Regions from separate parts of the Pseudomonas maumuensis genome, predicted to be linked through region 1. Evidence: riboswitches for the same ligand, from Rfam matches in the RefSeq annotation. Region 1 holds a riboswitch; each other region holds the start of a gene.

Region 1 (9,677 bases):
GATTGCCGGATTATCTCCGAAGCACAGCCTTATAGCATGGCCTGCATCTTCCCTGGACACGAGATGCGCCCCATGACCAAGACCTTCAAGATTGCCGCCATCCCCGGTGACGGCATCGGCAACGAAGTCCTCCCCGAAGGCCTGCGCGTGGTCGAGGCCGCCGCCCGCAAGCACGGCCTGGACCTGCAGTTCGAGTTCTTCGAGTGGGCCAGCTGCGACTACTACCTGGCCCACGGCAAGATGATGCCCGACGACTGGCTCGACCAGCTCAAGGGCTTCGACGCCCTGTACTTCGGCGCCGTCGGCTGGCCCGACAAGGTCCCGGACCACATCTCGCTGTGGGGCTCCCTGCTCAAGTTCCGCCGCGACTTCGACCAGTACGTGAACATCCGCCCGGTGCGCCTGTTCCCCGGCGTGCCCTGCCCGCTGGCGAACAAGCAGCCCGGCGACATCGACTTCGTGGTGATCCGCGAGAACACCGAGGGCGAATACTCCTCCCTGGGCGGGCGCATGTTCGAAGGCACCGACAACGAGTTCGTGCTGCAGGAATCGGTGTTCACCCGCCGCGGCGTCGACCGCATCCTCAAGTACGCCTTCGACGTGGCGCAGACCCGCGAGCGCAAGCACGTGACCTCGGCGACCAAGTCCAACGGCATGGCCGTGAGCATGCCCTACTGGGACGAGCGCACCGCCGCCATGGCCGCGCACTACCCCGAGATCAGCTGGGACAAGCAGCACATCGACATCCTCTGCGCCCGTTTCGTGCTGCAGCCGGAGCGTTTCGACGTGGTGGTGGCCTCCAACCTGTTCGGTGACATCCTCTCCGACCTCGGCCCGGCGTGCGCCGGCACCATCGGCATCGCGCCGTCGGCCAACCTCAATCCCGAGCGCAAGTTCCCCTCGCTGTTCGAGCCGGTGCATGGCTCGGCACCGGACATCTACGGCAAGAACATCGCCAACCCCATCGCAATGATCTGGTCCGGTGCGTTGATGCTCGAGTTCCTCGGCCAGGAAAACAACGATGCCCGCTACCAGGCGGCCCACGACGACATCCTCAAGGCCATCGAGACGGTGATCGCCAACGGCGACACCACCCGTGACATGGGCGGCAGCCGCTCGACCCAGGAAGTGGGCAAGGCCATTGCCGAGCTGCTCGGCGCCTGATTCGGCATCAGGTCATCGCGGGGCCGATGCGACTTGCCCCGCGATAGCGACAGCGCAGCCCAATCATCCGGATTGTCCGACGATCCTATTGCCACCCACTTCGATTCAATGCAGAATCTGTCAACCAAAAGATACTTGTTATCTACTAGTTAACAGAAAGGAAACACAGAACCTCGATACGGACTTCCCAACGCCTGACGCCTACTACAAAAAAAATGCTCCAGGAGACAATTGATGTCCCCCAATAACAAAAAGATCGACGTGTTCCTGATCGCCGTGAGCCTGTTGGCCGTGCTGCTCACCGTGATCGGCCTTGCCGCCTTCCCTGCCCAGGCCGAAAACCTGGCCAACCAGCTGTTCGAAGTGGCCACCCGCACCTTCGGCACCAGCGTCCAGGTACTGGTGTTCGGCAGTTCCCTGGCCGTGCTGTACCTGGCCTTCAGCAAATACGGCAACATCCGCCTGGGTGCCGGCAAGCCCGAATACTCCACTACTACCTGGGTATTCATGTTCATCTGCGCCGGCATGGGTTCCTCGACCCTGTACTGGGGCGTGATGGAATGGGCCTACTACTACCAGACCCCAGGCCTGAACATCGCGCCGATGTCGGCCAAGGCCCTGGAATACAGCGTCAGCTACTCGTTCTTCCACTGGGGCATCAGCGCCTGGTCGATCTACGCCCTGGCCTCGCTGGCCATGGCCTATCACTTCCATGTGCGCAAGAAGAGCGGCCTCAACCTGGCCTCGATCATCGAGGCGGTCACCGGCTTCAAGGCCACCGGCCCGGTCGGCCGCGCCGTCGACCTGATCTTCCTGCTGACCATGATGGGCGCGCTGACCGTGTCGCTGGCGCTCACCGCCTCGACCCTGACCCGCGGCCTTGCCGACCTGGCCGGCACCCCCAACACCTTCACCGTGCAGTTGCTGGTGATCGGCGCTGTAGCGCTGCTGTTCTCGCTGAGCTCGTACATCGGCATCGACGGCGGCTTGCAGCGCTTGTCGAAGATGGTCTGCATCGGCGCCCTGGTGTTCGCCGCCATCGTCCTGCTGGTTGGCCCGACCCAGTTCACCCTGAACAACACCGCCAATTCCATCGGCCTGATGCTGCAGCACTACGTGCAGATGAGCCTGTTCACCGACCCCGCCGGCGACGGCGCCTTTACCCGCAACTGGACGGTGTTCTACTGGCTGTGGTGGGTGTCCTACGCCCCCGGCGTGGCGATGTTCGTCGCCCGCGTATCCCGTGGCCGGCTGATCAAGGAAGTGGTGTTCGCCCTGCTGCTGGGCGGCAGCTTCGGTTGCTGGTTCTTCTTCGGCGCGCTGGAAAGCTACAGCATGCACCAGTTCATCAACGGCCAGATCGACGTCCCCAAGCTGCTTGGCACGCTCGGTGGCGAAGCGGCGGTGACCGACCTGTTGCTGGCCCTGCCATGGGGCACGCTGTTCCTCGCCGCGTACCTGTTCATCATGGCGGTGTTCTGCGCCTCGCACATGGACGCCGCCGCCTACGCCGTGGCCGCCACCAGCACCCGCAACCTGCGCGAAGGTGAAGACCCAAGCCCCACCCTGCGCCTGTTCTGGTGCGTGGTGCTGACCCTGGTGCCACTGGCCATGTTGTTCGCCAAGGCCTCGCTGTCGACCATGAAGACCGCCGTGGTGCTCACCGCGATCCCGTTCATGGTGATCCTGCTGGTGAAGATCTACGGGTTCTTCAAGTGGCTGGCGGCCGACTACGGCCAGGTGCCGGCGTACCGCATCGAGGAAGAGGCCACCCGCCTGGCGGGTGAGGAACCGCAGCCGCAGGCGCCGCGTAGCGCTGCCGTGCTGCACTGAAATACAACCTGGGAGCGGGCTTGCCCGCCCCCGTTCAGGCAAATTTTTTTGCCCAGCTTGTTAACCAACAGATACGCGTTAACCAATAAGAACCGAGATAAAGCCATGAACGATTTCAAACGCCTGCCCGCCGACTTCTGCGCCAACCCCGAGGAAGCCTTCACCCTCCCGGCCAAGTTCTACACCCAGGCCGCCGTTTTCGAACACGAGAAGGAAGCGATCTTCGCCCGCAGTTGGATCTGCGTCGGCCACCGCAGCGAAGTCGCCGAGAAGAACGCCTACATCACCCGCCAGGTGATCGGCGAGAGCATCATCGTCGTGCGTGGCCGCGACGATGTGCTGCGGGCCTTCTACAACGTCTGCCCGCATCGCGGCCACCAACTGCTCGAGGGCAGCGGCAAGGCCAAGAACGTGATCACCTGCCCGTACCACGCCTGGACCTTCAAGCTCGACGGCGAGCTGGCCCATGCGCGCAACTGCGAGAACGTGGCCAACTTCGACAAGGACAATTCCACCCTGGTGCAGCTGCGCGTGGAGGAATACGCCGGCTTCATCTTCATCAACATGGACAACGACGCAGGCTCTGTCGAAGACCAGCTGCCGGGCCTGCAGAAGCGCATGCGCGAAGCCTGCGCGATGATCGACGACCTGCACCTGGCCGCGCGCTTCGTCAGCGACACTCCGGCCAACTGGAAATCCATCGTCGACAACTACCTGGAGTGCTACCACTGCGCCCCGGCCCACCCCGGCTTCTCCGATTCGGTGGATGTCGGCCAGTACAGCCACAGCCTGCACGGCAACTGGACCCTGCAATACGGCCTGGCCAAGCCTTCGGAGCAGTCGTTCAAGTTCGATGAGTCGGTGAAAGACCCGTCCTTCGCCGGCTTCTGGGCCTGGCCATGCACCATGTTCAACGTACCGCCAGGGGCCAACTTCATGACCGTGATCTACGAGTTCCCGGTCGATGCCGAAACCACCCTGCAGCACTACGACGTCTACTTCCTCAACAAGGACATCACCGAAGAGCAGCAGAAGCTGATCGACTGGTACCGCGAAGTGTTCCGCCCGGAAGACCTGCGCCTGGTCGAGAGCGTGCAGAAAGGCCTGAAGTCCCGCGGCTACCGTGGCCAGGGCCGGATCATGGTCGACGCCCAGCGCAGCGGCGTCAGCGAGCACGGCATCGCCCACTTCCACAACCTGATCGCGGTCGCCCACCTGGACGACTGAACACACGCCAGCTCCCCGCCCCGCGCCAGGGCCTGGCGCGGGGCTTCGTTGTCGAGGTACGCCATGGCCAAGCAATACGAGATGTTCAAGGTGCGCGTGACCGGTGTGGAACAGGCCACGCCACAGATCAAGCGCTTCACCCTGGCCCGCGCCGACGGCGGCGCCCTGCCCGCCTTCAGCGGCGGCAGCCACGTGATCGTGCAGATGCAGTCGCCCTGCGGCAGCCAGTTCAGCAATGCCTACTCGCTGATGAGCGATCCGCGCCAGTTGCACAGCTACCAGATCGGCGTGCGGCTCGAGGAGCAGTCCAAGGGCGGTTCGGCGTTCATGCACAACCAGGTCGCGGTGGGCAGCGAGCTGACCATCTCCACACCCAACAACCTGTTCGCCCTGAACGCCGATGCCGGGCGCCACGTGCTGATCGCCGGCGGCATCGGCATCACCCCGTTCCTGGCGCAGTTGCACGAGCTGGAAGGTGGCGCCACTCCCTACGAGCTGCACTACGCCTTCCGCGCCCCGGAACACGGCGCCTTCCAGGGCGACCTGGAACAAGGCCCGCATGCCGGCAACACGCGGTTCTACATCGACAGCCTGGACCGCAAGCTCGACCTCGCCGCGCTGTGCGCGGGCCTGGCCGATGACGCCCACCTCTATGTGTGCGGGCCCAAGCCGCTGATCGACGCGGTGATCGCCACCGCCGCCGCCGCTGGCATCGCCGAGTCCCGTGTGCATTGGGAACAGTTCGCCGCTGCCGCGCCGGCCACAGGTTCGGCCTTCACCGTGGTGCTGGCCCGCTCGGGCACCGAGCTGCAAGTCGAGGAAGGCATGACCATCCTCCAGGCCATCGAGAAGTCCAAGGCCGCGAAGGTCGAGTGCCTGTGCCGTGAAGGGGTGTGCGGCACCTGCGAGACAGCGATCCTCGAAGGCGAGGCCGAGCATTTCGATCAGTACTTGAGCGACGAGGAAAAAGCCGCGCAGCAGAGCATGATGCTGTGCGTGTCGCGGGCGCGCTCGGCGCGGTTGGTGCTGGATCTCTAAGGGCCAGAGCCAGATCGCGCTCCAGTGGAGCGCACGATGCCATCGCGGGCAAGCCTGCTCCTACAGGTCATGCGCTCCCCCTACTAGGAGCGGGCTTACCCCGCGATGGCGCCGGTCGAGTCGACACCAATGCGTCCCTGTGGATTCAGTAATTGTTATGAGATAACATTTTACTTTCTCTGTTTGCGACTTTCCTCGATGGCCAGCCCCCAACTCCCCCAACGCCTGCAAAGCATCGACGCCCTGCGCGGTCTGGTGATCCTGTTCATGCTGCTGGACCACGTGCGCGAAACCTTCTTCCTGCATCGCCAGGTCAGCGACCCGATGACCATCGACGCGATCGACGCCACCGAACCCAGCCTGTTCGCCAGCCGCACCCTGGCGCATCTGTGCGCACCGGTGTTCGTGCTGCTCACCGGGCTGGCTGCCTGGCTCTACGGCGAAAAACACCACGGCCGGGGCGATGTCTCGGTGTTCCTGTTCAAGCGCGGTCTGTTCCTGGTTGTGCTGGAATTCACCCTGGTCAACTTCGCCTGGACCTTCCAGTTGCCACCGAGCGTGATCTACCTGCAGGTGATCTGGGCCATCGGCCTGAGCATGCTCGCCCTGTCGCTGCTGGTGTGGCTGCCGCGCCCGGCGCTGCTCGCCCTTGGCGCGCTGATCGTCGCCGGTCACAACCTGCTCGATGGCCTGCACTTCGGGCCGGAATCGGCGCTGCATGTGCCATGGGCGATCCTGCATGAGCGCAGTTGGCTGGAAGTGGGCGAACATCTGCGCCTACGCACGTCCTACCCGCTGTTGCCATGGATCGGCGTGATCGCCCTGGGTTATGGGCTCGGCCCGTGGTTCGCGCGGAGCAGCGACGCCGGCAAGCGCCAGCAGCGCCTGCTATGGTCCGGCGCCACCTTGCTGCTGGGGTTCAGCGCGTTGCGCCTGCTCAATGGCTATGGCGAAGCCCCCTGGAGCCTCTACGCCAGCGTCGGGCAGACGCTGATGAGCTTCTTCAATATCACCAAGTACCCACCGTCGCTGCTGTTCCTGGCCCTGACCCTCGGCGTCGGCCTGCTCCTGCTGCGCGGCTTCGAGCGTGCCGGCGACGCCCGCTGGATCGGCCCGCTTGCGGTGTTCGGCGCCGCGCCGATGTTCTTCTACCTGCTGCACCTGTATGCGCTCAAGCTGCTTTACGTGGCCTGCGTGGCGCTGTTCGGCCTGAACCAGGGCCGCTTTTTCGGTTTCGATGGTATCGGCGCGGTGTGGCTGACCGCCGTGCTGCTGCCACTTACCCTGTACCTGCCGGTGCGCTGGTTTGCCCGGCTGAAAGCGCGCCGGCGCGATATCGCCTGGCTCAAGTACCTGTAAAAGCGTTTTCACCCGACAGTCCGATGGTCTACCATGCCGCCCGCCGGTTTCCACACGGAATCAAAAGGGAATCCCGGGCTCGCCGCTGGCGATCCAAAGGGAACTGCCCCCGCAACTGTAGGTGCCGAGCCTGCGCCATCGATGCCACTGGGTCTGCCGACCCGGGAAGGCTGGCGCCGGCCTGGACGCACCAGTCAGGAGACCTGCCGGCACGCATTCACCAACCGGCGGGGTGTCCGGGATGGTCATCCGCCCCTGGCCGCGTGCTTTCGCAGGCTGCCTGGCGATGCCTGTCCGTGGGCCATTCCGTGTACCACTCAGGAGATCGCCCCACCATGCCGCACCGCCTCGCCGTCCTCCTCGCCGGCCTGTCCCTGTCGAGCCTGGCCCACGCCAGCGCGACCCAGTACCCGCTGACCGTCGACAACTGCGGCATGCCGCAGACCTTCACCCAGGCCCCGCAACGGGCGGTGACCGTCGGCCAGGCCGGCACCGAGCTGCTCTATGCCCTGGGCCTGGGTGAGCGGCTGGCCGGCACCTCGCTGTGGTTCAACAACGTGCTGCCGGAATTCAAGGCACAGAACGACAAGATCCCACGCCTGGCCGACAACGAACCGAGCTTCGAAGCGGTGGTCGGCAAACGTCCGCAACTGGTGACGGCGCAGTTCGAATGGATGATCGGCGCCCAGGGCGCGGTCGGCACCCGCGAGCAGTTCCAGGAGCTGGGCATCCCCACCTACCTGCTGCCCTCGGACTGCGAGGGCAAGGACAATCTGGTGGGTGCCGACGGCACCCGCCTGCAGCCGTTCAAGGTGCAGAGCATCTACAAGAGCGTCAGCCAGCTGGCCGAGATCTTCGACGTGCAGGAGCGTGGCGCACGCCTGAATGCCGAGCTCCAGGGCCAGCTGGAACGGGCCAGGCAGCGCCTGGCCGGCCAGGACCTGGCGCACACCAGCGCGCTGTTCTGGTTCTCCAGCGCCGACCTCAAGACCGACCCCTATGTCGCCGGGCGCCAGGGCGTGGCCGACTACATGCTGCAGACCCTCGGCGTGCGCAACGTGGTCGAGTCCAGCGAAGAATGGCCTACCGTGGGCTGGGAAACCCTGGCCAGGGCCAACCCCACCTGGCTGATCGTTGCGCGCATGGACCGCCGCCGCTACCCGGCCGACGATTACCAGCTGAAACTCGATTTCCTGCGCAACGACCCGGTCACGCGCAACATGGACGCCGTCAAGCACGGCCGCATCATCGTCCTCGACGCCGACGCCATGCAGGCCGGCATTCGTCTGTTCCGCGGCCTGGATGTGCTGTCCAGCGCCTTCGCCAGCGGTAAAGCACCGCAGCCATGAGCCGCCTGCTGCCCATCAGCCTCTTTGCTTTGCTCGCCCTGTGCGTGGCCATGCTGGCTGGGATCGCCATCGGCGAGACCCGGGTAAGTACCGAGGCGATCTGGCAGGTGCTGGCCAACCAGCTGTGGCAGGCCGGCCATGCCGTCGACCCGATCGACGCCGGCATCGTCTGGAACTACCGCCTGCCGCGCACCCTGGTCGCCGCCGCTTGCGGTGCGGGGCTGGCGACCTGCGGGGTGATCCTCCAGGCGCTGCTGCGCAACCCGTTGGCCGAGCCGTACCTGCTGGGCCTATCGGCCGGCGCCTCGACCGGTGCCGTGGCGGTGGGGCTGTTCGGCCTGGGCGGCGCGGTGCTGTCGCTGTCGGCCGGCGCCTTCATCGGCGCGCTGGCGGCGTTCGCCCTGGTGTTGCTGCTGTCGCGCGCCAGTGGCAGCCGCCAGGACAACGCCCAGGTGATCCTCGCCGGCATCGCCGGCTCGCAACTGTTCAACGCCCTCACCGCCTTCCTCATCACCAAGTCGGCCACCGCCGAGCAGGCCCGCGGCATCCTGTTCTGGCTGCTGGGCAACCTCAGCGGCGTGCGCTGGCCGTCGGTGTGGCTGGCGGTGCCAGTCGCCCTGTTCGGCCTCGCGATATGCCTGTGGCAGCGCCGGGCACTGGACGCCTTCACCTTCGGCGCCGACTCGGCGGCCTCGCTGGGCGTACCGGTGCGCCGCACACAGCTGCTGCTGATCAGCTGCGCGGCGCTGGTCACCGCGGTGATGGTGTCCATCGTCGGTGCCATCGGCTTCGTCGGCCTGGTCATTCCCCATGCCCTGCGCCTGTTGCTCGGCCCCGGGCATAGCCGTCTGCTGCCGGCCAGCGCCCTGGGCGGTGCGCTGTTCCTGATCGTCGCCGACATCCTCTCGCGTACCCTGATCGCCGGCCAGGTGATCCCGGTGGGCGTGGTCACGGCCTTGATCGGCGCGCCGCTGTTCGCGCTGATCCTGGTCAGCCGCCGGGGGCGCCCATGAGCGTGATGACCGCCATCGTCGAGGCGCCGCTCAGCTGCCAAGGGCTTGGTCTGCGCCTGGGTGGGCGCGATGTGCTGCAGGCTGTCGACCTGAGCGTGCTGCCCGGCGAAACCTTGGGCGTGGTCGGCCCCAACGGCTCGGGCAAGTCCACCCTGCTCAAGCTGCTCGCCGGCCTGCGCACCCCAAGCAGTGGCAGCGTGCGCCTGCTCGGCGACGCGCTGGAACGCATGCCACGGCGGCATATCGCTCAACGCCTGGCCCTGGTCGAGCAACAGGCCGACACCCTGGACGCCATCAGCGTGTATGACGCCGTCGCCCTGGGCCGTACACCCTGGCTCTCGGCCCTGGCACCGTTCGGCAACGATGACCGCGCCATCGTCGAACAGGCGCTGGCCGACGCCGACGCTAGCCACCTGCGCCGACGGCTATGGGGCGAACTGTCCGGTGGCGAACGCCAGCGCGTGCATATCGCCCGGGCCCTGGCGCAACGGCCGCAGGTGTTGTTGCTCGACGAGCCGACCAACCATCTCGACATCCAGCACCAGCTCGGTTTGCTGCGCCAGGTGCAGGCGCTGGCGGTGACGACGCTGGTGGCCTTGCATGATCTCAACCAGGCATTGACCTGCGACCGGCTGGCCGTGCTCGATCAGGGGCGGTTGGTTGCGCTAGGCAAGCCGGAGGCGGTGCTGACGCC
Region 2 (9,677 bases), 1.0 Mb from region 1:
GCCGGTCGAGCAGGCTCAATGGCAGGATCTCGAAGTCGTCGACCCGCTGGCTGCCGGTGGCCCACACCGGGCGCACACCCATCAGCGCCAGGGCCTGGGCGATGTCGTCGCCGCCGGTGCGCATGGTCGCCGTGCCCCACACCGACAGGCCCAGCTGACGCAAGTGGTCGCCGTGGTCCTGCAGGTGGCGCTCGAGGATCAGGTTGGCCGAGGCAAACCCCAGGCGCCACGCCGTGGTGGTCGGCAGGTTGCGCACATCGACGGTGTAGAAGTTGCGCCCGGTGGGCAGTACGTCCAGGCGGCCACGGCTGGGGGCGCCACTGGGCCCGGCCGGGACGAAATGCCCGGCCAGTGCGGCCAGCAGGCCGTCGATCTCGGCGGCGCCACAGGCGTCCAGGTCCGGTGCGATCCGTTCGACCAGCGCCTGCAAGACCTCGCGCACCGGTGCCCAGCCGTCTTCATCCGGCAACGCCGCAGCCCCTTGCAATACCTGCTCGATCAATGTCAGCGCGAGGCACTCCAGACGCTCACGGGTATCACCACAGGTACGCCATGCGCTGTTGTCGAGCTGCAGCAGCAGGTCCGGTCGCGGCCCGTCCCAGGCCTGCCCCAGGTCGCAGTCCAACGGATCGAAGCCCAACGCCAAGGCCTTGGCCAGCACGCGAATCAGGCTGGCGTTACCGCCCTTGCCATCTCCCCGCGCCACCCGCACCAGGGCCAGCAGCGTGTCGCTGCGCAGACGCCCCTGGGGCGACTGGCCGAATACGTGCAAGCCATCACGGATCTGCGACTCCTTGAGGTCGCACAGATAGGTGTCCAGGCGCGGCAACCACACTGCGGCGTCCTCCAACTGCCCCTCAAGCTGCAGTTCACGGTCGATGTGGTTGGCCTTGACCAGTGCGAGGATGTCGCGCTGCAACTCGTTGGCGCGACGTGGATCGAGCAGCTGCGCTTCGTAGTACTCGTCGGCCAGCTGTTCCAGGTGGCGCAGCGGGCCGTAGGTCTCGGCGCGGGTCAAGGGCGGCATCAGGTGGTCGATGATCACCGCCTGGGTGCGGCGCTTGGCCTGGGCGCCCTCGCCCGGATCGTTGACGATGAACGGATAGATGTTGGGCAACGGCCCGAGCAACGCGTCCGGCCAGCATTCGGCGGACAACCCCACGCCCTTGCCCGGCAGCCATTCCAGGTTGCCGTGCTTGCCGACATGGATCAACGCATCGGCGGCGTAGCCGTTGCGCAACCAGAAGTGAAACGCCAGGTAGCCGTGCGGCGGCACCAGGTCCGGGTCGTGATACACGGCGCTGTGGTCCACCTGGTAGCCCCGCGCCGGCTGGATGCCGACGAAGGTCAGGCCGTAGCGCAGGCCAGCGACCATCATGCGCCCACTGCGAAACATCGGATCCTGCTCGGGCGGCCCCCAACGCTCCAGCACGGCGCGCTGGTTGGCCTCGGGCAACGCGGCGAAGGCGCTGTGGTAGTCGGCCAGAGCCAGGCTCTGGGCGCAAGGGCGCTGGTCAAGGTGATCGAGGTCGTTGGTAACACCGCCGAGCAACTGGTGGATCAACTCGGTGCCGCTGTCGGGCAGGCCGGCTACCGGGTAACCCTGCGCCTGCAGGGCCTTGAGGATGTTCAACGCCGCGCCTGGGGTGTCGAGGCCGACACCATTGCCGATGCGCCCGTCACGGGTCGGGTAGTTGGCCAGCACCAGGGCCACGCGCTTCTCCTGGTTGTCCAGGCGCGCCAGTGTCACCCAGCGCCGCGCCAGTTCAGCGACGAAATCCATGCGTTCGGGGTGAGCGCGGTAGCAGACCACGTCGGACTGGCTGCGCTCGCTGCGCCAGGCCAGGTCCTTGAAGCTCACCGGTCGGGTGATGATGCGCCCGTCCAGCTCGGGCAAGGCGATGTGCATCGCCAGGTCGCGGGCGCCGAGGCCCTGCTCGCTCTGCTCCCAGCCGGGCTGGTTGTCCTGGGCGCAGATCGCCTGCAACACCGGCACGTCGCGACGCAGCGGACGCAGATTGGGCTGTTCGGGGCTGGACAGGGCGAAGCCGGTGGTGTTGATCACCACCTCCGCCTGCACTTCGTCGAGCCAAGCCTCGACCTGGTCCAGGCAGGCGCGCTCCTTGAGGCTGGCCACGGCGATCGGTAACGGATTCAAGCCGCAAGCCTGCAGGCGCTGGCAGAACACATCGATGAACGCGGTGTTGGCTGCCTGCAGGTGGGAGCGGTAGAACAACAGCGGCGCCACCGGATACTCCGGATGCCACTCGGCGTACCAGTCCTCGAGCCGTGCGCTGGCCTTGGCCGGGTGATAGACCACCGTGCGCGGCAATGGCTGCGGCTCGTCCCAGGGGTAGGCGCGCCCCAGCCACTGGCTGGCCAGGCAGTTGAACAGGTTCAGTGCATTGGCCTTGCCGCCCTGGCGCAGGTAATGCCAGAGGCGCTCGGCCTGTTCGCCGCGTACCGTGCCCAGCCCGGTCAGCTCCGGGTCGGGGCGGTCGTCGCCGGGCACCAGGATCAGTTGCACGCCCCGTGCCGCCAGCTCGACCAGTTGTTCGACACCGTAGCGCCAATAACCGACGCCGCCATGCAGCGACACCAGGATCACCTTGGCATGGCGCAGCACCTGGTCGACATACAGGTCGACCGAGGCGTGGTTCTGCACCTGCATCGGGTTGGCCAGGCGTACGCTGGGAAAATCCGCCGGCAACTGCTCGGCGGTTTCGGCGAGCAGCGCCAGGTGTGAATCACCGCTGCAGAGGATCACCAGCTCGGCAGGAGTCTGGCCGAGGTCGGCGATGCTGTCGTCCGGCACGAAGCCGCCGGGCTGGGTCCGCAGCAGGTGCATGGGTCAGGCGCCCAGGGCCTGGCGCAGGCGCGCCTCCAGCTGGGTCGCGTCCAGGTCCTGGCCGATCAGCACCAGGCGGGTGATCCGTGGCTCCTCGCTGCGCCATGCACGGTCGAAATGCTTGTCGAAGCGGGTGCCCACACCCTGGATCAGCAGGCGCATCGGCTTGCCGGGAATAGCGGCGAAGCCCTTGGCGCGCAGGATGCCGAACTCGGTGACCAGTTGCGTCAAGGCATCGAGCAGCAGGCTCTCGTCAGCCTCGGGCAGGTCGATGGAGATCGAGTCGAAGGCGTCGTGGTCATGGTCGTCATGATCGTCGCCGTCGTGATGGCTGTCGTGGTGGGTGCGGCGACCATCGATATGCGCCTCGGACTCGGCGCCCACGCCCAGCAGCACCTCCAGCGGCAGGCGACCACTGCTGGCCTCGATCACCTTGACCGCCGGCGGCAGTTCCTCGGCCACTTCGGCACGGACCTTGGCCAGGCCCTCGGCATCGATCAGGTCAGCTTTGTTCAGTACCACCAGGTCGGCGCTGGCCAACTGGTCGGCGAACAGTTCGTGCAGCGGCGACTCGTGATCGAGGTTGGGATCGAGCTTGCGCTGGGCATCGACCTGGTCTGGGTAGGCGGCAAAGGTGCCAGTGGCCACGGCCGGGCTGTCGACCACGGTAATCACCGCGTCGACGGTGCAGGCGTTGCGGATCTCCGGCCACTGGAAAGCCTGCACCAAGGGTTTGGGCAGTGCCAGGCCGCTGGTTTCGATAAGGATATGGTCGAGGTCGCCACGGCGGGCCACCAGTTCGCGCATCACCGGGAAAAACTCTTCCTGCACGGTGCAGCACAGGCAGCCATTGGCCAGCTCGTAGACGCGACCGTTGGCCTCCTCCTCGGTGCAGCCGATGCTGCACTGCTTGAGGATTTCGCCATCGATGCCCAGCTCGCCGAATTCGTTGACGATCACCGCGATGCGGCGGCCCTGGGCATTGTCGAGCATATGGCGCAGCAAGGTGGTCTTGCCCGAGCCGAGGAAGCCGGTAACGATGGTGACGGGAAGCTTGGCCAGTGTTTTCATGTCGCGATGCCCTTGGCAGCAATGGCGCGGGCATGCAGGACGACAGCCACGGCCCGTGTCGGCCTGGCTGTTTCGCCACCGGATCACCCCGCCCGGTTGAAAGTCGAAAACGTTGCGAGGCAGGTCTCCTGGCTTGCACCGCCGGCCATCAAAGCCAGTGGGATGGCGCCTTCCCGCGCGTGCGCAGTGGCTGTGCCGAACCCTTCAGTGCCTACAGTTGCGGGGGCAGCCGCGGCTTGTACCGCGTTCCCGTCTTAGCCCGGGACAACGCCCGGGAACCTCGAACCGGCAAGGCTACGCAGTGCCTGCCTGGCGGTCAACCGCCGCGGCGATTGACGCAGCACCGGCCCCGTGATTTGCTAGCGCATTGCATTCAGGTGCCCCCAATGGGGGTGAAACGGGAAACCGGTGCGTCGCGCCTCCTTCACAGGGCCGACAAGGCCGGTGCTGCCCCCGCAACGGTAAGCGAGAGAAGCGTCCAGACCACTGTGCCCGTCGTGCGGCATGGGAAGGTGACGTTTGATCGATGGAGCCCCACTCCACCTCGCCAGCCCGGAGACCGGCCTGACATGCTTGCAGAACACCCCGCGGTGGGCGGGCGCTGTCGTATCACCTGGGTCAGTCGTGCCCGGGACGTCGCGCCTGCCCGTTGCCACAACAAAAGCAGCAGAGGAACGCGTCATGCCCATCACCCATGCCAAACCCAGTATCGCCACTCCCGTAAGCCTCAGCCAGCGACTGATCGTCGCGGTCGGCGCCAGCCTGCTGGGCCTGTGCCTGGTGTACTTCGCCGGTTTCTCGCACATCGAGGCGGTACACAACGCCGCCCACGACACCCGCCACAGCGCCGCCTTCCCTTGCCACTGAGTACCCCCGCATGATCACGCGCATCGCTCGCACCGCTGGCTTCAGCGGCCTGCTCGCCGCTCTGCTGCTGACCCTGCTGCAAAGCTTCTGGGTCGCACCGCTGATTCTCCAGGCGGAAACCTATGAAACCGCCGCCCCCGCCGCCGAACACCACGAACATGGCGAGGCCGCCGCGCCTCATGAACACAGCGCCGAAGCCTGGGCGCCCGAAGATGGCTGGCAACGCATCCTGTCGACCACGGGCGGCAACCTGGTGGTCGCCGTCGGTTTCGCCTTGATCCTCGCCGCCTTGTACAGCCTGCGCGAACCTGGTCGCGTTAGCACCGGCGCACTGTGGGGCCTGGCGGGCTTCGCCGTGTTCTGCCTGGCGCCGACCCTGGGCCTGCCCCCGGAACTGCCTGGCACCGCCGCCGCCGACCTCGGCCAGCGCCAGACCTGGTGGATCGGCACCGCCGCCGCCACCGCCACCGGCCTGGCGCTGCTGGTATTCGCCCAGCACTGGCTGTTCAAGGTGCTGGGTGTCGCCCTGCTGGTGATCCCGCATCTGATCGGCGCACCACAGCCAGCGGTTCATGAAAGCCTGGCCCCCGAAGCGCTGGAGACCCAGTTCAAGATCGCTTCGTGGCTGACCAACGCCGCGTTCTGGCTGGCCTTGGGCCTGCTCAGCGCCTGGTTGTTCCGCCGCTCCAGCCAGCACTGATGCGCGACCTCGCTCCCCAGCCGGCGTTGTATGCCGGCTTTGGTTGCCGCCGTGGCTGCCCGGTCGAAACGCTCGCGGTGCTGCTGCGCCAGACCCTGACCCACCACGCCCTGCCTCTGTCGGCACTGAAGGCCATCGCCAGCATCGAACCCAAGGCGCGCGAACCGGGCCTGCTAGCGCTGGCCGAGCGGCTCGGGCTGCCATTCATCTGCTTCGACAGCAGCCACTTGTCGAGCTTCGAGGCCCTGCTCAGCCAGCGCTCGGCGACCGTATACGCGCAGACGGGCTGCTGGGGCGTCGCCGAAAGCGCGGCCCTGGCCCTGGCCGGGCGCACAGGCGCCACGCCGCGCCTGCATGTACCAAGGCAAGGGCTCGGCGGCGCTACCCTGGCCCTGGCCATGGGTGGATAATCCGCCCCTTTACCTGCAAGGAACCCCCATGACGGTCTATTTCATCGGTGCCGGCCCCGGCGATCCGGAGCTGATCACGGTCAAAGGCCAGCGCCTGATCCACCAATGCCCGGTGATCATCTACGCAGGCTCGCTGGTACCGGCTGCGGTGCTCGAGGGTCATCAGGCGCATACCGTGATCAACAGCGCTGAGCTGCACCTGGAGCAGATCATCGAGGCCATGCGCCAGGCCCATGCCAACGGCCAGAACGTCGCCCGTGTACACAGCGGCGACCCCAGTCTGTATGGCGCCATCGGCGAACAGATCCGCCATCTGCGTGAGCTGGCCATCGATTACCAGATCATCCCCGGCGTGACCGCCACCGCCGCCAGCGCCGCGCTGCTGGGTTGCGAGCTGACACTGCCCGACGTGGCGCAGACAGTGATTCTCACCCGCTACGGTGACAGCTCGCCGATGCCAGCCGGTGAGCAACTGGCCGACCTGGCCCGCCATGGCAGCACCCTGGCTATCCACCTGGGCGTGCGTCATCTGCCGCGGATTGTCGAGCAGCTGTTGCCGCATTATGGCGCCGACTGCCCGGTCGCCGTGGTCCATCGCGCCACCTGGCCAGACCAGGACTGGGTCAAGGGCACCCTGGCGGACATCGCCGAGCGCGCAGCTGCCAAGGGCTTCCGGCGTACCGCGCTGATCCTCGTCGGCCATGTCCTGGGCGATGCCCCCTTCGCCGATTCGGCCCTGTACCGCGCCGGCCACGCCCACCTCTATCGCCCCGGCCCATGAAGCGATTGCCGAGCGGGTGACGGCGGAGCACACTGGGCCTTCCAACTGGATGGAAACCCCGACCATGCTCGACCTGCGCCCCAACTGCGAATGCTGCGACACCGACCTGCCTCCCGAAAGCACGGACGCGCTGATCTGCTCGTTCGAATGCACCTTCTGCCGTGCCTGCAACGTGCGCCACTTTCATGACCGCTGCCCGAACTGCGGCGGTCAACTGGTGACGCGCCCCACTCGCGTCGGCAAGGTGCTGGCGAACAACCCGGCCTCCACGCAGCGGGTAATCAAACCCCACGCTCCCTGCGCCTGAATCCGACTTGTAGGAATTTTCTACATATTGGTACTGGATTTTCAACACACCTATACTCGCCTATTACCAAGGATCCTGAATGTCCGTAAGGTGCGCGCTGCCCAGCAAGTCCGCAGCCCAGTACCTTGAATGCAAGGCTGAAAACGGGCTGCACTTTGACAGGAGTTACCTGAATGACATCCGTGCTGTTGGTCGATGACCACCACATTGTGCGACTCGCCGTACGCATGCTGCTCGAACGCGAACGCTTCACCGTCGTAGGGGAAACCGGTAAAGGCAAAGAGGCCGCCCGCCTGGCCGAGCAGACCAAGGCAGACGTAGTCATCCTCGACATCGGCCTGCCTGACCTCGACGGCATGGAGGTGATCAAGCGCCTCAAACTGATCGAGCCTCCTCCGCGGATCATGGCCCTCACCGGGCAGCCCGCCGACCTTTACGTGCGCCGCTGCATGGACGCCGGCATCTCGGCGTTCGTCAACAAGGACGAAGACCTCGATGCCCTGCTCTTCGCCCTCAAGGCACTGGTCAAAGGCTACTCGACGTTTCCGCAGATGGCAGTCAACAGCAACACCCTGGAAAGCGAGACCGAACGCCTGGCACTGCTGTCCAACCGCGAAATGGAAGTGCTGCGCCGGCTCAGTGCCGGCCAGAGCAACAAGCTGATCGGTGAGCAGATGAACCTCAGTGCCAAGACCATCAGCACCTATCGCGGCCGGATCATGGAAAAGCTCAAGGTCGAGTCGTTGGTGGAAATGGTCGACCTGGCCAAACGCAACCACGTGGCATGAATCATGATCAAAGGCACCCTGCTGTGCATGCTGCTGGCCATGCTGCCGGCATTGCCCGCGCAGGGTGGAATGCCCAGCGAGCATCGCCACCTGCTGGCCCGCGCGCTGAGCGCGGCGCCACCCCTGACGCTGGCCGCGACCGACCGACAGTGGCTCGATGAACGCAAGCACCTGGTATTGGGCAGCTCGCGCCCCGACTATCCCCCCTTCGACATCAACAACAGCCAGTCCGACTACGAAGGCCTGAGCGCGGACTACGCCGGCCTGATCGGCGAGCAGTTGGGCGTGCCGGTCGAGGTGCGCCGCTATGCAAGCCGCGAGCAGGCCCTGAATGCGCTGCGCGCTGGCGAAGTCGACCTGCTGGGCAGCTCCAATGCCTTCGAGGCCAACGATGCACAACTGGCCCTCAGCCTGCCCTATGCCGACGACCTGCCGGTGATCGTCTCGCGCAAGGACCAGGCCTTGCGCGACGGTGACGACCTGGCAGAGCTGCGCCTGGCCATGGTCGATCACTACCTGCCCCTGCAGGCGGTGCAACACCTCTACCCGCATGCCCAACTGAGCCTTTATCGCTCGACTCTCGCCGGAGTCGCCGCAGTGGCCCTGGGGCAGGCCGATGCCTACCTGGGTGACGCCATCAGTACCGACTATGCGATCGCCAAAGGCTTTCAGGAAACTGTCAAGGTCGATCACTTCGTCAAGACCCCGGCCAGCAGCTTCGCCTTCGCCCTGACCCAGAACAACCAACGCCTGCTGCAGTTGGTCGACCTGGCCCTGGGGCGCATCGCCGACAGCGAGCGGTTGAACATCCTGCGGCGCTGGGCTGGCGGCGGCACCAGCCTGTTGCTCGATCGCCGCCTCGATGCCTTGACCCAGGAGGAACGCGACTGGATCGCGCAACACCGGCAGGTCAGCGTAATGATCAACACCACGCTGGCGCCGCTGAGCTTCACCGATGCCCAGCAGCAAACGCGAGGCATCGCCCTGAATCTGCTGGAGCGAATCGGGCTGCGCACCGGCTTGCGCTTCGAGGTGGTCCAGTCGGAGTCGTTCGAGGACATGGTCGAGCAGGTCGCCCAGGGCAAGGCCGACATGATCGGCGCCATCGGCTACGGCGAGCACCGCGCCCAACGCCTGCGTTACACCCGCCCCTACATGATCAGCCCGCGGGTAATGGTCACCCGCCGGGATGCGGCGGCCCTCGATCCGAAGCATCCGCTAAAAGGACTGCGCGTGGCGTTGCTGAGGGGATCGCCCCTGCGCGAAGGCCTTGAACGGCAATATGGCGACCTGCAGACCGTCGAGGTGGAAAACCCCCTGCAACTGATGGAAGCGGTGGCCAACCGTGATGCCGATGTCGCCCTCGGCTCGCACATCAACGCCAGCTACTTCATCAATCAGGTCTTCAAGGACCGTCTGCGCATCGCCGGCCTGCACGGTGACGAGCCGGCGCTGGCGACCTTCGCCGTGGGCCCCGCGCAGCCGCAACTGCAGGCGATCCTGGACAAGGCCCTACTGAGCATTGCCCCGGACGAGCTGGAACAACTGGTCAATCAGTGGCGGACCAATACCGCGGTCAGCGACAGCCCCTGGCGCAACTACCGCACGCTGGCGCTGCAGGTACTGGTGCTGGCCGCCCTGCTGCTGGCTGGCGTGGTGTTCTGGAACACCTACCTGCGCAAGCTGATCCACCAGCGCAGCGAAGCACAGCGCGCGCTGCAGGAACAACTGGCGCTCAGCCGCGGATTGCTCGAACAGCTGCGCCAGGCCAAGGACGATGCCGAACGGGCCAGCCGGGCGAAAAGCACCTTCCTGGCGGTCATGAGCCACGAGATCCGCACACCGATGAACGCCGTGATCGGCCTACTCGAGATGGCGCTGGAGGAAAGCCATCACGGCCATAGC
Region 3 (9,677 bases), 170 kb from region 1:
TCTACAATCAGAAAACACATCCCAAACGGGAGGGGACACACATGCCCAAGACCCTACTGGTCAAGAACGCCGAACTGCTGGTGACCATGGACGGCGAACGCCGTGAAATCAAACGCGGCGGCCTGTACATCGAAGACAACGTGATCCGCCAGGTCGGCCCCAGCGAAACGCTGCCGCAAAACGCCGACGTGATCCTCGACATGACCGGCAAGGTGGTCATCCCCGGCCTGGTCAACACCCACCACCACATGTACCAGAGCCTTACCCGCGTGGTGCCGGCGGCCCAGGACGGCGAGCTGTTCAACTGGCTGACCAACCTCTATCCGATCTGGGCGCGGCTGACCCCGGAGATGATCGCGGTCTCGACCCAGACGGCCATGGCCGAGCTGATCCTCTCGGGCTGCACCACCTCCAGCGACCACCTGTACATCTACCCCAACGGCTGCAAGCTCGACGACAGCATCCACGCCGCCGAGGAAATCGGTATGCGCTTCCACGCCGCCCGCGGCAGCATGAGCGTCGGCCGCAGCCAGGGCGGCCTGCCGCCGGACTCGGTGGTGGAAAAGGAAAGCGACATCCTCAAGGAATCCCAGCGCCTGATCGAGGACTACCACGACGCCAGCCATGGCTCGATGCGGCGCGTGGTGGTGGCGCCCTGCTCGCCGTTCTCGGTCAGCCGCGACCTGATGCGCGAAGCGGCGGTCCTGGCCCGCGAGTACGGCGTGTCGCTGCACACCCACCTGGCCGAGAACGTCAACGACATCGCCTACAGCCGCGAGAAGTTCGGCATGACCCCGGCCGAATACGCCGAGGACCTGGGCTGGGTCGGCCACGATGTGTGGCATGCCCACTGCGTGCAGCTCGACCAGCACGGCATCGAGCTGTTCGCCCGCACCGGCACCGGGGTCGCCCACTGCCCGTGCTCGAACATGCGCCTGGCCTCAGGCATCGCGCCGATCCGCAAGATGCGCGACCACGGCGTGCCGGTGGGGCTGGGGGTCGATGGTTCGGCATCCAACGACGGCGCCAGCATGATCGGCGAGGTACGCCAGGCCTTGCTGCTGCAACGGGTCGGCTTCGGCCCGGATGCGATGACCGCCCGCGAAGCACTGGAAATCGCCACCCTGGGTGGTGCCAAGGTGCTCAACCGTGACGATATCGGTGCCCTGGCACCGGGCATGGTCGCCGACTTCGTCGCCTTCGACCTCGGCCATGTGGCCTATGCCGGCGCCCTGCACGACCCACTGGCGGCGCTGGTGTTCTGCACCCCGACCCACGTCGACACCAGTGTGATCAACGGGCGTGTGGTGGTTCAGGACGGGCGCATCACCACCGTCGACCTGCCGCGGGTGCTGGAGCGTCATAACCAGTTGGCGCGTCAGTTGGTCATCGGCGAGTAGGCCGGCTATGGAACAGCCATCCCCCTGAGCCGCTGCGCCAGTTCCAGGGCCACCCGCCCGCTGGCCGGCGTGGGCATCAGCTGGGTGAACGGGATATCGATCATGCGATTCTCGCGCACCGCCCGCAGGCTCGAGAGCACCGGGTCGCGGGTCAGCAGCTGACGCTTGCGGCTGGCCGGCGACCACAGGGCGTCGGCCAGCAGGATCACGTCGGGGTCGCTGCTCAGCAATGCCTCGCGGTTGATCGTCACGCGGTACTGGTCGATCCCGGCAAGCACATTGCGCGCCCCGGCGGCGGCCAGCAACGGCGTGACGAACCCACGTCCGCCCTCGCTGTCCAGCCCCCGCACCTCGCTGTCGAGGTAGAACACCGACAGCGGCTTGCCGCTGGGCGCGATCGCCCTGGCCTGCGCCAGGTCGGTTTCCATCGCCCCGATCAATGCCTGCGCCCTCACCTGTCTGCCCAGCAGCTCGCCAAGCACAGTCAGGTCACGCCGGACATGGCCGTAGTAGTCCAGCGAGTGGCCGTTACAGGCCGACTCGAGCAGGTAGGTGGCAATCCCGTTGCCGGCCAATCTGCTGCGCGAGGTGATCCCATCGCCAAAGGCCGTGGCGAATCCGCCGACCACCAGGTCCGGCCTTTGCGCGTACAACACTTCGCTGGCCGGATACTCCCGGGCGATCACCGGCACACCCTGGTAGCGGCCCTGCTTGTAGGCGGCGCCGTTGTCGTCCAGGTAGGCCACCCCGACCATCGACGGCCCCACGCCGAGGGCGAGCAGCAGGTCGGCCGCGTGCTGGTTGAGGGCGACGATACGCGCAGGTGCCGCAGCGGGCCGTTGCCAGTCCTGCCCACAGTTGCGATAGCTGTCGGCCAGGGCCGGTGCGCCACAGCACAAGGCCAGCGACAGCAGCCAGGCTTTACGCATCGCACGTCCCTCCCTTGATCAACAGTCCTTCGGCGATCCTTCCGCCCTCTAGATGCGTTTCCACCAATTCCTCCACCTCCCGATCATCACGGACCCGATACCAGTAGCCGTCCGGGTACACCGTCAACACTGGCCCCAGATTGCAGGGAAACTGGCAACCGGTGCGGGTCAGCAGCACGCCGCCGGGGGTCTCGATCAGGTCACGCTCCAGCAACCGCCGGCGCAGGCGTTTCCACAGCGGCAAGGCGCCGCGCCGCACACAGCGAGGGCCGGTGCAGAGGAACACCTGGCGGGCATGCTCGGGCACCCGCGACCAGTCCGGGTCGCTGGCCACCGCGTTGACCTGGTCGCACGCCAGATGGCGGGTAGGCTCGCCGATGCTGGCACAGGCCACCCGCGCATCCAGGCCGCGCCGCCCCATGGCCTGGGCCGTGACCCAGACGCCGGCCCGACCTTGCGCCAAGCGCCCCAGCTCATCGCGCAGCCAGTCAAGGTAGGCGCTGTCCGAGGTGGGTTCCAGGTCCACCACCAGCAGGCGTTCCACGCCCTGGTCGAGGGCCTCGCGGATCACCGCCCAGAGCCCGTCGAAACCCTCCAGGGTGTCGACGATATCCCGGCCCGCCTCGCGGCCACGCAGGTCACGAATCTCGGCGCCGAAAGCTTCCGCCGCCGAGCCGCCACCCAGGCCGGGGCCGACGAACAACACGCGCTGGTAGTCCATGCTCACGCCCCTCAGAAGCTGTAGGTGTAGCGCAGTTCGCTGGTGAACGGCCGCCCGAGGTTGTCGACATTGCTCGCCCGACTGGTGACATAGTCGCGGTCGAACAGGTTCTCCACCAGCAGGCTCAGCCGGTGCTGGCGGGCGCCGTCCAGGTAGCGGTAGGCATCGGCGTCGACCACCGAGTAATGGCCGTAGTCGACACCTTTGGAGCTGACCACGTCGCGGATATAGCGAATGGCGCCCCCGGCCCCCCACATGCGGTCCGCCGATTCGTAACCGAGCCGCGAACGGGCGAAGAAACTCGGCACGTCGTTGATCGTTGCCCCGGTGCGCGACTCGGTGAGGTTGCGGGTCATGTCGGCCTGCAGGCTCCATTGATCGTCAAGCTGGATACGCGCATCGGCCTCGAAGCCACGCATCTGTACCTGCCCCTGGCCGTTGACCCACTGGCTGCCGTCCAGGGTGATCAAGTCGGTGATCTTGCGGCGGAACACGCTGACGCTGGCGCTGAACTCACGCTCCAGCAGCAGGCCGTGGTAGTCCAGGCCAAGCTCGGCATTGCGGCTCTTCTCGGGCTTGAGGTCGCGGTTGCCGATCTCGTCGCCAGGCTCGTTGACGAACAACTGCTCGGCATTGGGCAGTTTGTAGGCGCTGCCATACTGGCCGCGCAGTTGCCAGTTGTCGTTCAGGTCGTACAGCGAGGTGAGCATGCCGACGGTGGCGCTGTCGCCGCCGCTCATGGCCTCGTGGCGCAGGCCGAGGCTAGGGTGCCAGTTGGGCAAGGCCTCGATCCTGGGACGCAGTTGGGCATACAACGCATTGGCCTGGGCCTTGTTGTCGTCGATCACCAGCACGTCGTCCTGGCCCTTGAACCACTGGTTGTCGGAACCGAACACCAGCACGTGGCCGCCGTCGAGTTCGGCCTTGCCCTCGGCCTGCACGCCCCAATCGGTGAAGCCCCAGTAGTCGTTGTGGTTGACCACGTCGCGGGAGCCGTCGGCGCGGTTGTTGATGCGCGTGTAGCGGGTGTCCCAGTCGTTGACGTGGCCCTTGACGAAGTAGCTCAGGCGCTCGCTGATGCGCTGTTCGAAGGTAGCCGTGGCGATCTGCTGCACGCGGTCGTTGGTGGTCTTGTAATTGTTCACCGGTCGGGCGAAATCGAGGTTGGCGTCGGTGTACTGGTAGAACAGCTCCAGCCGCGCATCGTCGCCGAAGGCCTGGATCGCCTTGCCACCGAAGGTGGTCACCTCGTAGCCGCGCTTCTTGTCGCTGACGTTGCCGCTGTAGTCGCGGTTGCGAAACGGCTGGTAGCCGTCGGAGACGTTGTGGCTGACATAGGCCAGCAGGCCCAGGTCGCCGAAGCCGTTGCTGAAGACCCGCTCGACGCGGGCGTCCTTGCTGTTGCCGGCGAAGCTGTCCAGGCCCAGGTTGACCCCACCCGAAGTCTGGCGGCGTTGCGGGCTGCGTGTGACGATGTTGATCACCCCCGCCACGGCCTGGGTGCCGAACAACAGGCTCTGGCCGCCCTTGAGCACCTCGATGCGCTCCACCGCGTTGGCCGGCAAGGTGTCCAGGTACAGGCCGCCGTATAGGCGGTTGTTCAGGCGTACACCGTCGAGCAGGATCAGGGTGTCGTCGTTGCGCCCGCCGAGCAGCGAATAGGTGCCGTAGTCGAACGGGCCGTTCTTCGGCGCGACGTAGAAGCCGGGGATGAACATCTGCATCACCCGGGTGATGTCGGCGCCGGGGCCGGCGCGCTCGATCTGCTCGCGGCTGACGATCTCGACCTTGCTGCCGTACTGGGCCATGGCGGCGACCGTGGTCGACTCCACCGACGGCGCGGCGACGATCTGCTGGTCGAGGATCAGGGGGGTGTTTGCGGCCAGTGCCAGGGGGCTCGCCAGGCAGCCCAGGAACAAGGTCCGGGCCTTGGGGAAACGACGTCGGGAGTGAATCACAGCAATCATGCTCTTCTCGAAAGTGACTTTCGCAGAAGCACGCAGGAGCACGGATCGCGCACACGCCAATACCGGCCCATGCCCGCCCACCGCAGGAGTTTGCCTACTACATTCCAGGCCGGTCTCCGGGCTCGCAAGACAAGATGTCTTCACCTTCCCATGACGCGCGGGCCACAGTGGTCTGTCGAAGGCATCACTTGCATACCGTTGCGGGGGCAGCACCGGACTGGCGCGAAGCGCGTACCGGTTTCCCGTTTCACCCCATGCGCGGCGGCATGGGACACCTGAAATCGGTCGGCATCTGAACACCTTGGGGCAAGGTGCGTCAAGCAAAGGCCGGTGAATCGTTTCGCGTGTTTTTTATCGGCCGATCACTCTAGGCAGATGTGTCAAAAGTTGTAGAATCCGCACGCCGAACCTATTCCCATTCCCTTCGAGCTTTGCCGATGAAGCTGGCCCGCCACACACGATCGCAAGTCGCCTGGGTGCTGTATTTCAGCATCCTGTTCGGCTCGTTGCTGTGCGCCATGGGCCATGGGCAGATGGCCGGGCTGCGCCTGGCCGGCCTCGATGACGCCGCCTGGTGCGCAGCCGACAGCAGCGGCGTGTTCAAGGGCGAGCAGGACATCACCGACCCGGTGCTGCCCGCTGGCGGCGACTGCGTGATCGCCAGCCTGTTCAGCGCCACCCTGCTGGCGGTGTTCTTCGGCTTGCTGGCCCTGCTCGCCGGGGAGTCGAGCAAACCCTTACCCAGACAACCCGCGCCGCGCCTGCCCAAGCAGCGCTGGCCACTGGTCAATCCCCGCGCCTCCCCCGCTTCGCTTCTCGCGTTCTGACATCGCCACGCCCACGTACTGCCTGATCGGCAGCGGGCGTGCGCTCACCGATTTCAGCCAGGAAGCCTTGCATGTTCCGTATGACCACTTTGGCGCTGCTCGTTGGCAGCGCAACCTGCGCCTGGGCGCAGGACGACACCCTCACCCTGCCCGCCAGCAATGTCACGGCCACCGCCGACCAACCCGAGGAAGCGACCCGCCTTGACCTCGACCGGCCCATCGAAAGCGGCTCACGCCTGAACCTCAGCGCCCGCGAAAACCCCGCCTCGGTCAGCGTTGCCGACCGCAAGACCATGCAGCGCATCGGCGCGCGCAACTTCCAGGACGCCGCCAACGCGCTACCCGGGGTCAATGCCTCGGCACCGCCCGGCTGGGGCGGCTACGTGACGTATCGCGGCTTCAACGGCGCCCAGGTCAGCCAGCTGTTCAACGGCATCAACCTGCAGTACGGCGCCGCCGGGCGCCCGGTCGGGGCATGGATCTACGACCGTGTCGAACTGCTCGGCGGGCCGTCGTCGTTCCTCAACGGCAGCGGCGCCGTCGGCGGCAGCCTGAACATGATCACCAAACTGGCCAACCGCGACGAGGACACCTTCGAGGGCCGCATCAGCTATGGGCGCTACGACACGATGGAAACCTCGGTCGGCTTCAACCAGGCGCTCAACAGCGGCGACGGGCCGCGCCACTACGCGCGGCTCGACTACAGCCGCACCAGCACCAATGGCTACATCGACCGCCAGGAGAACGGGGCCGGCAACCTGGCCTTCTCGCTGCTCAGCGACATCAACGACCAGCTGTCGCACACCCTGGCCATCGAGTACCTGGAAGAAAAGGAAGACAGTCCGTATTGGGGTGCGCCGGTGCTGCAGCCGGCGGCCGGCACCCTGCACATCGACAAGCACAATCGCTTCAATAACTACAACGTCGAGGACGGCCGCTACGAGCAGCGCACCCGCTGGCTGCGCTCGATCACCGAGTACCGCATCGACGACAGCAACCAGTTGCGCAACACCTTCTACCACTACAACGGCCAGCGCGATTACCGCAACCTCGAGGTGTACCGCTACAACCCCGGCAACACCGCCATCGCCCGCGCCGGCGGCTACCGCCAGCGCCACGACCAGGAGGTCAACGGCAACCGCGTCGAGCTGACCCACCAGGGCCAGCTGTTCGGCCTGGCCAGCGACTGGGCGTTCGGCATGGACTACAACCGCAACCAGCAGACCGCCTACCCGTTGTCCAAGGGCGCGTTCGACAGCATCGATCCCAACGGTTTCCAGCCCGGCCACTTCCTCGACATTCCTGGCATGGACGCGCCACGCGCCAAGGGGCGCAGCACCACCACCGACACCACTGCGGGCTTCGTCGAAAACCGTACCCACCTGACAGACCAGCTGTCGCTGGTCACCGCGCTGCGCTACGACCATATCGACTTCGACGTGGTCGACCACGTGACCCGGGCCAAGCTGAATCGGCGCTGGGATGCCTTCACCGGGCGCCTGGGGTTGGTCTACGACCTGACCTCAAATATCAGCCTGTACACCCAGTACAGCACCTCGGCCGAACCGCCAGGGGGCTCGCTCACCGGCGCGTCGATCGGCCAGGTCGGCGACTTCGACCTGAGCACCGGCAGGCAGGTGGAAGTGGGCAGCAAGTTCGACTTCCTCGACGGGCGTGGCTCGGCCACCGCGGCGGCCTACCGCATCGTGCGCAAGAACATCTCGGTGCCCTCCTCGACCGTGCCCAACACCACCGAGCAGGCCGGCCAGCAGACCTCCACCGGCATCGAGCTGGCGGCGTCGTTCAAGGTCACGCCCAAACTGCTGGCGGCGGGCAACTTCAGCTGGGTCGACGCCGAGTACGACGAATTCAACGAGACCATCGGCGGTAAGGTGTACTCGCGCAAGGGCAAGACCCCGGTGAACATCCCGGACCGGGTGGCCAACCTCTGGCTGACCTACGACCTGGCGCCGGGCTGGCAGGTTGGCGCCGACGCCCGCTACGTCTCGGCGGTCTACGCCAACACCGCCAACACCCAGTGGGTGCCGTCGTACACCGTCTACGGGCTGTCGATGACCCACGACCTGGACCAGCACGTGCAACTCAGCGCCCGCCTGCGCAACCTCACCGACGAGGTCTACGCCCGCTTCATCCACCAAACCAACACCCAGTACTACCTGGGTGAGCCGCGCAGCCTGGAAGTCGCTGTGCAGTGGCGCTACTGATGGGCCTGAAACGCCAGCTGTACCTGTGGCATCGCTGGCTGGGCATCGTCGCCTGCCTGTTCATGGCGCTGTGGTTCGTCTCCGGGGTGGTCATGCTGTATGTCGGCTACCCCAAGCTGACCACGGCCGAGCGCCTGGCCCACCTGCCGGCCTTGCCGGCGGGATGCTGCGCCGAGTTGCCGGCGCAATGGGCTGAGCAGCCGTTGAAGGCGCTGCGCCTGACCAGCCTGGGCGGGCAACCGTACTATTTGCTGGAGCTGGCGGACGGTCGCCGCGTCACCCTCGATGCCGCCAGCGGCAAGCCCCTGGCCCATGCCGACGCCACCTGGGCCCTGGCCAACGCCCGGCAGTTTGCGGGGCAAGCGCCATTGGCTTACCAGGGTACTCTGGACGAGGACATGTGGACCCACTCTAGGGCCCTGGACAGCGATCGCCCCTTGCACCGGGTGCAGGTGGACGATGCGGCCGGCACCTGGCTGTACCTGTCCGGACGCACCGGCGAGGTGGTACGCGATGCGAGCGCCCGCGAGCGTGCCTGGAATTGGATCGGCGCCTGGCTGCACTGGCTCTATCCGTTGCGCGGCGGCCTGGGATTCGACAATGGCTGGCGCACCCTGGTGATCGGCCTGTCACTGCTCGGCACGCTGATGGCGCTCATGGGCATTGCGGTAGGCATCCTGCGCCTGCGCTTGCGCAAGCGCTATCGCAGCGGATCGTGCAGCCCCTACCCCGGCGGCTGGCTGCGCTGGCACCACATCGGCGGGTTGCTGTTCGGCACGGTGCTGGTGCTGTGGGTGTTCAGCGGGTTGATGTCGATGCGCCCCTGGGGCGTTACCGACAGTCGCTCGCAGATCGCCTTGCAACAAACCCCGCTGCGCGCCGCCGACCTGCAACTGCCGATTGCCACGGCCCTGGCCCGCTTGCACGACGAAACAAGGTTCGATGCAGTGGAGCTGCAGTGGCAACGCCTGGCCGGCGTCACCTATGCCGTGGCCCGCAGCGCCGACGGCGACAGCCGCATCCTTGAAGCACACGCCCCGCCGGCGCGTACCTTCAGCCGGGAAAGGCTGCTGGCGGCCGCGCAAGCGATGGCTCCCGGGGTGACGGTGGAAGATGACTGGCAGAGCGCCTACGACTTCCACTACTTCGCCCGCGAGCCACAGAGCATGTACGGTTCCCAAGCGCGCCCACTGCCCGTGCTGCGCCTGCGCTTTGCCGACGCGGCGGGCACCTGGGCCTACCTGGACCCTGCCAGCGGCACGCTGGTGGCCAGCCACGACCGGGCGCAACGTGCCGGGCGCTGGTTGTTCAACCTGTTGCACAGTTGGGATTGGCAACCGCTGCTGGCGCGACCGCTGCTACGCGAAGGGCTGATCATCGGCCTAAGTGCTGGCGGCCTGGTGATTGCCCTGAGTGGCGTTGTACTGGGTGGGCGACGCTTGCGCAGGGTCTGGCGACAGCGCCTGCCCTGAAACTCGTCGATGCTTCCCGTCACTTGCCCTTGTGCAAGGCTGCTCGGCACGGCGACGAACCGTGCCGGATGGGCTGCTCTGCCGCCCCGCTCAACCCAGCTTTTTCCTCTGCACCAACCACATATTTACTAATTTC

Evidence for each region. A riboswitch is a leader RNA that binds a small molecule or an ion and turns the genes downstream of it on or off. The one in region 1 is predicted to bind cobalamin.
Region 2: it holds a riboswitch for cobalamin, as region 1 does, so the genes downstream of both, KSS90_RS14705 (CbtB domain-containing protein) here and KSS90_RS10585 (ABC transporter substrate-binding protein) in region 1, are expected to answer to the same signal.
Region 3: it holds a riboswitch for cobalamin, as region 1 does, so the genes downstream of both, KSS90_RS11245 (TonB-dependent receptor plug domain-containing protein) here and KSS90_RS10585 (ABC transporter substrate-binding protein) in region 1, are expected to answer to the same signal.

The regions. Positions count from the first base shown of each region.
Region 1 is NZ_CP077077.1:2,295,936-2,305,612, reverse strand. Features, by position in the region: gene KSS90_RS10610 (tartrate dehydrogenase) at 73-1,164, shown strand; gene KSS90_RS10605 (BCCT family transporter) at 1,399-2,997, shown strand; gene KSS90_RS10600 (aromatic ring-hydroxylating oxygenase subunit alpha) at 3,103-4,224, shown strand; gene KSS90_RS10595 (PDR/VanB family oxidoreductase) at 4,288-5,262, shown strand; gene KSS90_RS10590 (acetyltransferase domain-containing protein) at 5,461-6,621, shown strand; cobalamin riboswitch at 6,649-6,846, shown strand; gene KSS90_RS10585 (ABC transporter substrate-binding protein) at 6,957-7,970, shown strand; gene KSS90_RS10580 (FecCD family ABC transporter permease) at 7,967-8,983, shown strand; gene KSS90_RS10575 (ABC transporter ATP-binding protein) at 8,980-9,677, shown strand, end outside.
Region 2 is NZ_CP077077.1:3,305,243-3,314,919, forward strand. Features, by position in the region: gene cobN (cobaltochelatase subunit CobN) at 1-2,848, opposite strand, end outside; gene cobW (cobalamin biosynthesis protein CobW) at 2,852-3,919, opposite strand; cobalamin riboswitch at 4,021-4,217, opposite strand; cobalamin riboswitch at 4,279-4,501, shown strand; gene KSS90_RS14705 (CbtB domain-containing protein) at 4,601-4,786, shown strand; gene KSS90_RS14710 (CbtA family protein) at 4,797-5,486, shown strand; gene KSS90_RS14715 (cobalamin biosynthesis protein) at 5,486-5,896, shown strand; gene cobM (precorrin-4 C(11)-methyltransferase) at 5,925-6,677, shown strand; gene KSS90_RS14725 (DUF1272 domain-containing protein) at 6,742-6,984, shown strand; gene KSS90_RS14730 (response regulator transcription factor) at 7,158-7,772, shown strand; gene KSS90_RS14735 (transporter substrate-binding domain-containing protein) at 7,776-9,677, shown strand, end outside.
Region 3 is NZ_CP077077.1:2,461,264-2,470,940, reverse strand. Features, by position in the region: gene KSS90_RS11260 (8-oxoguanine deaminase) at 42-1,400, shown strand; gene KSS90_RS11255 (ABC transporter substrate-binding protein) at 1,406-2,329, opposite strand; gene KSS90_RS11250 ((2Fe-2S) ferredoxin domain-containing protein) at 2,322-3,050, opposite strand; gene KSS90_RS11245 (TonB-dependent receptor plug domain-containing protein) at 3,062-5,017, opposite strand; cobalamin riboswitch at 5,108-5,311, opposite strand; gene KSS90_RS11240 (DUF2946 family protein) at 5,455-5,844, shown strand; gene KSS90_RS11235 (TonB-dependent receptor) at 5,916-8,069, shown strand; gene KSS90_RS11230 (PepSY domain-containing protein) at 8,075-9,541, shown strand.